Hahella sp. HNIBRBA332: one gene and its partner. The main gene of each other region encodes a partner of the protein of the gene in region 2 in a complex. Links are inferred from orthologs where the notes say so. Each region holds a gene or a part of one and is shown on either strand. Other genes may lie near its edges.

Evidence for each region.
Region 1: the proteins of accB (region 2) and accD are in contact, whole or in part, in a solved structure (PDB 8UXZ), measured with the Escherichia coli proteins. The link is inferred for Hahella sp. HNIBRBA332 from one-to-one orthologs.

The regions. Positions count from the first base shown.
Region 1 is NZ_CP132203.1:1,293,948-1,297,055, forward strand. What follows is about bases 325-3,108. They hold accD (acetyl-CoA carboxylase, carboxyltransferase subunit beta), read left to right. Parts: upstream 325-1,142; coding sequence 1,143-2,075; downstream 2,076-3,108. Other genes in these bases: trpA (tryptophan synthase subunit alpha), read left to right, coding at 325-1,122; folC (bifunctional tetrahydrofolate synthase/dihydrofolate synthase), read left to right, coding at 2,121-3,108. In the rest of the region: trpB (tryptophan synthase subunit beta), read left to right, coding at 1-306; more of trpA, read left to right, coding at 319-324.
Region 2 is NZ_CP132203.1:6,775,223-6,778,514, reverse strand. What follows is about bases 110-3,077. They hold accB (acetyl-CoA carboxylase biotin carboxyl carrier protein), read left to right. Parts: upstream 110-1,349; coding sequence 1,350-1,805; downstream 1,806-3,077. Other genes in these bases: accC (acetyl-CoA carboxylase biotin carboxylase subunit), read left to right, coding at 1,897-3,077; aroQ (type II 3-dehydroquinate dehydratase), read left to right, coding at 890-1,333; O5O45_RS30155 (GGDEF domain-containing response regulator), read left to right, coding at 110-548. Outside these bases: more of O5O45_RS30155, read left to right, coding at 1-109; more of accC, read left to right, coding at 3,078-3,237; prmA (50S ribosomal protein L11 methyltransferase), read left to right, coding at 3,252-3,292. UniProt on the Escherichia coli protein: This protein is a component of the acetyl coenzyme A carboxylase complex; first, biotin carboxylase catalyzes the carboxylation of the carrier protein and then the transcarboxylase transfers the carboxyl group to form malonyl-CoA.

The DNA of each region.
Region 1 (3,108 bases), 5.5 Mb from region 2 along the record:
ATCTCCGCTACACACTCTATTTCAGCGGGTCTCGACTATCCGGGCGTTGGTCCTGAGCACGCCTGGCTTAAAGACATCAAACGTGCGGATTATGTTTCGGCGACGGATGACGAGGCGCTGCGCGCATTTCACACCCTGACTCGGGTGGAAGGCATTATGCCGGCGCTGGAATCCAGTCATGCGGTGGCGTACGCCATGAAGCTGGCCAAGACCATGGATAAGGATCAGATCATCATCGTCAATCTGTCCGGACGCGGCGATAAAGACATCCATACGGTGGCCAAGCTTGACGGAATTGAATTTTAAAAAGGGTGTGACATGAGTCGAATTAAGCAATGCCTGGAGACGTTGAAGGCGAATAATAAAACAGCGCTGATTCCCTATGTGACCGCGGGCGACCCCGCACCGCAGCACACTGTAGATATCATGCATGCCTTGGTTGAATCGGGCGCTGACATTATTGAATTAGGCGTGCCGTTTTCCGATCCCATGGCGGACGGCCCTGTGATTCAGTTGGCCTGTGAGCGCGCGCTGGAACACGGAACTTCCCTGAAAATGGTATTGGGCATGGTGGAGGAGTTCCGCAAGACCAACACGGAGACGCCTGTTGTATTGATGGGGTATTTGAACCCGGTGGAGGCCATGGGCGTGCATCCATTTACCGATGCAGCCAAGGCGGCGGGCGTGGATGGCGTATTGATCGTGGATTTGCCGCCGGAAGAAGCGGATATGGCTGCGCCGCATCTGAAACGGGCGGGGCTGGATGTCATCTTTCTGATTGCGCCCACCACTACGGAGGATCGTATCGCCGCCGCTGCGAAGTTCGGCAGCGGATACCTGTACTATGTATCGTTGAAAGGGGTGACTGGCTCCAATGCCCTGGATATAGACGATGTGGAAAAACATGTCAGCGCCATCAAGTCTCTGACCGTTATGCCTGTCGGCGTGGGCTTCGGCATCAAAGACGCGGCCACGGCGAAAGCAGTGTCGGCAGTATCCGATGGTGTAATTGTCGGTAGCGCACTTGTGAATACAATAGCGACTAATGCTGAAAATCCTGAGCAGATGCGCGCCAAAGTGAAAGAGCTGCTTAGCTCCATGCGCGCCGCGATGGACGAATAAACAAGTGAGTAGGGTTAAATATGAGTAACTGGTTAGAAAAAATTATTCCGGGAATGGGAGGGGCTCAGTCCAAGCACAAGAGTAACGTTCCCGAAGGCTTGTGGAAAAAGTGCCCTAAGTGCAGCGCCGTACTCTATCGCCCTGAACTGGAAAAAAACCTGGATGTGTGCCCCAAATGTCAGCACCACATGCGCATATCCGCACGCAGACGCATCGATATTTTCCTGGACGGCGCCGACAGAGTGGAGATCGCCCCTGAGCTGGAGCCGGCGGATCGTCTGAAGTTCAAAGACACCAAGCGCTATAAAGACCGTCTGGTCAGCAATCAGAAAGCGACCGGTGAGAAAGACGCCCTGGTGGCCTTCAAGGGAACTGTCGCCGGCGTGCCGGTTGCGGCGGTGGCGTTTGAATTCAACTTTCTGGGCGGCTCCATGGGCGCGGTGGTGGGCGAGAAGTTCGTTCGCGCCGTAAATGTCTGTCTGGAAGAAAACCGCGCACTGATCTGCTTCTCCGCCAGTGGTGGGGCGCGTATGCAAGAGGCGCTGATCTCCCTGATGCAGATGGCGAAAACCGCCGCGGCGCTGGAAGTGATGAAGCAGCGTGGCCTCCCTTACATTTCTGTGATGACTGACCCCGTATTCGGCGGCGTATCCGCCAGTCTCGCTATGCTGGGCGACCTGAATGTGGCGGAGCCCAATGCGCTGATCGGCTTCGCAGGCCCTCGCGTTATTGAGCAGACCGTGCGCGAAAAGTTGCCCGAAGGCTTCCAGCGCAGTGAATTTTTGCTGGAGCATGGCGCGCTGGATATGATTCTTGCCCGCAATCAATTGCGTCGCAGACTGTCGATGCTCATCTCCAAAATGATGAAGCTGCCTGAGCCTGAATTTGAAAACGAAGAAGATCTCGAAGAAGAGGAAATGGAAATACCGGAACCGCCAGAAAACCTGGAATAAGCCGGTCTTAGCCTGATATCGGATCTCAAAGCGTAGATAAGGAATATGGAATCTCGAAGACTGTCTGACTGGCTTGACTATGTATCGCAACTGCATAGTCAGGTCATAGAAATGGGCCTGGATCGCGTTAATGACGTATTCCACCGACTTTGCCGTAACGCCAGGCTGGCGAAAACCGTTGTCACCCTTGCAGGAACAAACGGTAAAGGCTCTACGCTGGCGGCGGTGGAGGCGCTTGCTCTCGCCGCGGGTAAAACGGTGGGCGCTTACACGTCGCCTCATATTCTGCGTTTTAATGAGCGTGTGCGCATTAATGGCGTTGATGTCAGCGATGAGGCGCTTGAAGGGGCGTTCGCCGCTGTAGAATCGGCTCGCGGTCAAACGGCGCTGACCTATTTTGAGTTCACCACGTTGGTGGGGTTCTATTTGTTTCAACAGGCCAAACTGGACTTGGTTCTGCTGGAAGTCGGTCTGGGTGGACGCCTGGATGCGGTTAACATTGTCGATCCGGATCTGGCGGTGATTACCAGCGTGGATCTGGATCATCAGGAGTGGCTGGGTGATTCCCGTGAAGATATCGGCCGTGAAAAGGCGGGTATTCTGAGGCCGGGTATTCCTCTGGTCATCGCCGAAGAGGCTCCGCCGACCAGTGTGGTGGATGTGGCTGGGAAGCTGGGGTGCGCAACCTTCATCTGGCGTCAGGATTATACGCTTGAGCGTGCTGGCGAAGCGTCGCAAGCCCTGCAGTGGCGAGGTCGCCGCAAGCATGCGGACATCGTCATTGACGGCCTGAGTGATAACGGTCTGCCTATGGCCAATATGGCGGCGGCCATGCAGGCCGCCATGCTGCTGGACTTTCCGTTGTCCGAATCTCAAATCGCCGCTGCGATCGCCGGCCTCAAGGTTCAGGGGCGCTTCCAGTTATTGCGCCGTGACCCGGAAGTATATGCTGATGTGGGGCATAACCCCCATGCCGCACGCTATCTCAAGCAATGGCTGTGCGGATTGCCGGTTAAAAAGCCGCAGGTGGCGG
Region 2 (3,292 bases):
GGCATCTGATCGCCACTATTCACAACCGTGGGCGGCGAGCGCGCACATTGCACGCCATGATGATCCGCGACAGCCTGACTGGACTCTACAATCACACCCATACGCTGAATCTGCTCAGCATGGAGATCAACAAGGCCAATCAGACCCGCGAACCGCTCAGCTTCGCCATGATGGACATCGACTACTTCAAACGCATTAACGACACTCATGGCCACCCCGTTGGCGACAGAGTGTTAAAGAGTATGTCGCTATTCCTTAAACAGCGACTGCGAAAGACCGACCATATTGGCCGTTACGGCGGAGAAGAGTTCGCCGTCGTGCTCCCCAATACAGACGAGTGCGACGCAAAAAATATGATGAACGACATTCGTGAACGTTTCGGAGAGCTCATGCACCCCACCGAGAGCGACACGTTCAAAGTGACGTTCAGCTGCGGTATCGCCGCTTATCAGGCTGGCAACACTCAGCAGGTGCTGGCGCAGAAGGCGGATAAAGCGCTTTATGAAGCCAAACACGCCGGCCGGAACTGCGTGAAAGTGTTCAGATAAGCTCAAAGGCTCTGAACTCACCGGTTTCCAGCTATCGTGGAAACCGCCTACAACAATGCGCTTATTGTGTTTTAAACCGAAGTATCAAAAATAGTTCACAGGACTGGGTTAAATTGCCACTGTCGCCGCCATCATGACGGCGACATAATAGTTCCCGCCAAGTACGCGAACGCCCTGTTTTTTCTGGGAAAAACGCATCCATTTTCGCAGACGCTGCGCTACTACCAAAGTATGACCGCAAAGTGCGGCAATCTGCTTGAATATAGTAGACAAAAGAGTCAAACTTCCGAAATCTTGCTTTTATTACACCTTAAATATCCGACATATAAGGACAAGACGCCATGGCAAGCATTCTAGTGTTGCACGGCCCTAATTTGAACTTATTGGGAACGCGCGAACCGGAAATTTATGGCGCAGAAACCTTGGACGATATTAATTTCCGCCTGACGGAAATCGCCAGGCAGGCAGGCCACCATCTGCTGACGCTGCAAAGCAATGCAGAATACGAATTGATTGATCGCATCCATGAAGCCAAGAAAGAAGGCGTGGATTTCATCATTATCAATCCAGCGGCCTTTACCCATACCAGCGTGGCGCTACGTGACGCCCTTCTCGGCGTAGGCATCCCTTTTATTGAGACGCACTTGTCCAATGTGCACGCCCGTGAGGCGTTCCGCCACCACTCCTATTTCTCCGATGTCGCCGTCGGTGTGATATGCGGATTCGGCAGCCAGAGTTACGAACTCGCTTTACAGGCCGCCTTTTCAAAGATTACCGGAAAATAAATTACGAGAGCCTATGATGGATATCAGAAAAGTAAAAAAGCTAATTGAACTGATTGAAGAGTCAGACATCGCCGAAATCGAAATTAAAGAAGGCGATGATTCCGTACGCATCAGCCGCCGTTTGGCTGGCGCCGAGCCTGTATACGTTTCTTCTGCGACAGTGGAAGCCCGTCCGGCCGCCGCACCTGTCGCCGCTGCGGCTCCTGCGGCGGAAGTCGACGCCGGCCCTCAATATAATGGTCATCTGGTCAAGTCGCCTATGGTTGGCACCTTCTACCGCGCCCCATCGCCCTCCGCGCCAGTGTTCGCTGAAGTTGGACAAACCGTCAAAGCAGGCGACGTACTGTGCATCGTCGAAGCAATGAAGATGATGAACCAGATTGAAGCGGACAAGTCCGGCACGATTGAAGCCATTCTGGTGGAAAACGGACAACCGGTGGAGTTCGACCAGCCGCTGTTCTCGATTGTTTAAGAGCCCCTATCCGGGCTCTTCCCGCCCAGCGGGACATCCTGATCATTCCGGCGCAAGCCGGACGGCAATGTTTTTTTAGGGTACTCCTACCATGTTGGAAAAAGTGCTTATCGCCAATCGAGGCGAAATTGCGTTACGCATCCTGCGCGCCTGTAAAGAGTTGGGCATTAATACCGTAGCGGTGCACTCAAGCGTGGATCGCGACCTGATGCATGTACGACTGGCGGACGAATCCGTCTGCATCGGCCCGAACAGCCCCACGGACAGCTACCTGAATATTCCCGCTATTATCAGCGCTGCGGAAGTCACTGACAGCGTTGGCATTCACCCAGGCTACGGCTTTCTGGCGGAAAACGCCGATTTCGCCGAGCAGGTGGAGAAAAGCGGCTTCGTCTTTATCGGTCCCAAGCCGGACACCATTCGCCTGATGGGCAACAAAGTTTCCGCCATCCAGGCCATGCGCAAAGCGGGCGTGCCGACAGTGCCAGGCTCCGACGGCTCCATCACTGAAGACAAAGAACGCACGCTGGAAGTCGCTCGTAAAATTGGCTACCCAGTCATCATCAAAGCCGCTTCCGGCGGCGGTGGACGCGGCATGCAAGTGGTCAATAGCGAAGCGGCGTTGCTGAACGCTATCCAGCTGACGCAAAGCGAAGCCAAGGCCGCTTTTGGCGACCCCACTGTCTATTTGGAGAAGTTTCTCGACCGTCCCCGCCACATTGAAGTACAGGTGCTGGCTGACGGACAAGGCAACGTTATCCACCTGGGCGACCGCGACTGCTCTCTGCAGCGCCGCCACCAGAAAGTACTGGAGGAAGCCCCGGCTCCGGACGTCGATCCTGAAGCCCGCGCCGCCACACTGAACGCCTGTGTGCAGGCCTGTCTGGATATCGGCTACCGTGGCGCCGGAACGTTCGAGTTCCTGTACCAGGACGGACGTTTTTACTTCATTGAGATGAATACGCGCGTTCAGGTTGAGCACCCCGTATCAGAGATGATCACTGGCGTCGATATCGTCAAAGAGCAGTTGCGCATCGCCTCCGGCATGCCTCTGTCCATCAAGCAGGAAGACATCCAGTTCCGCGGTCACGCCATTGAGTGCCGCATCAACGCGGAAGATCCACGCACCTTCACTCCCAGCCCCGGAACCGTGACGCATTACCATGCGCCAGGCGGCAACGGCGTGCGTGTTGACTCCCATTTATATAGCGGATATAAGGTTCCCCCTTATTATGACTCACTGATCGGCAAGGTGATTTGCTGGGGCTCCAACCGCAACAACGCACTGGATCGCATGAACAATGCTCTGGACGAAATGCTGGTGGAAGGCATCAAAACCAATATTCCTCTGCATCGCCGGTTAGTGACCGACGCAGGCGTACGCCGTATGGAGTACACCATTCACTATCTGGAAAAGCTGTTAAAAGCTTGATTTGAGGAACACAGGTGTCCTGGTTACAAGTAAAAGTCTTAACTGATGAAGCCGG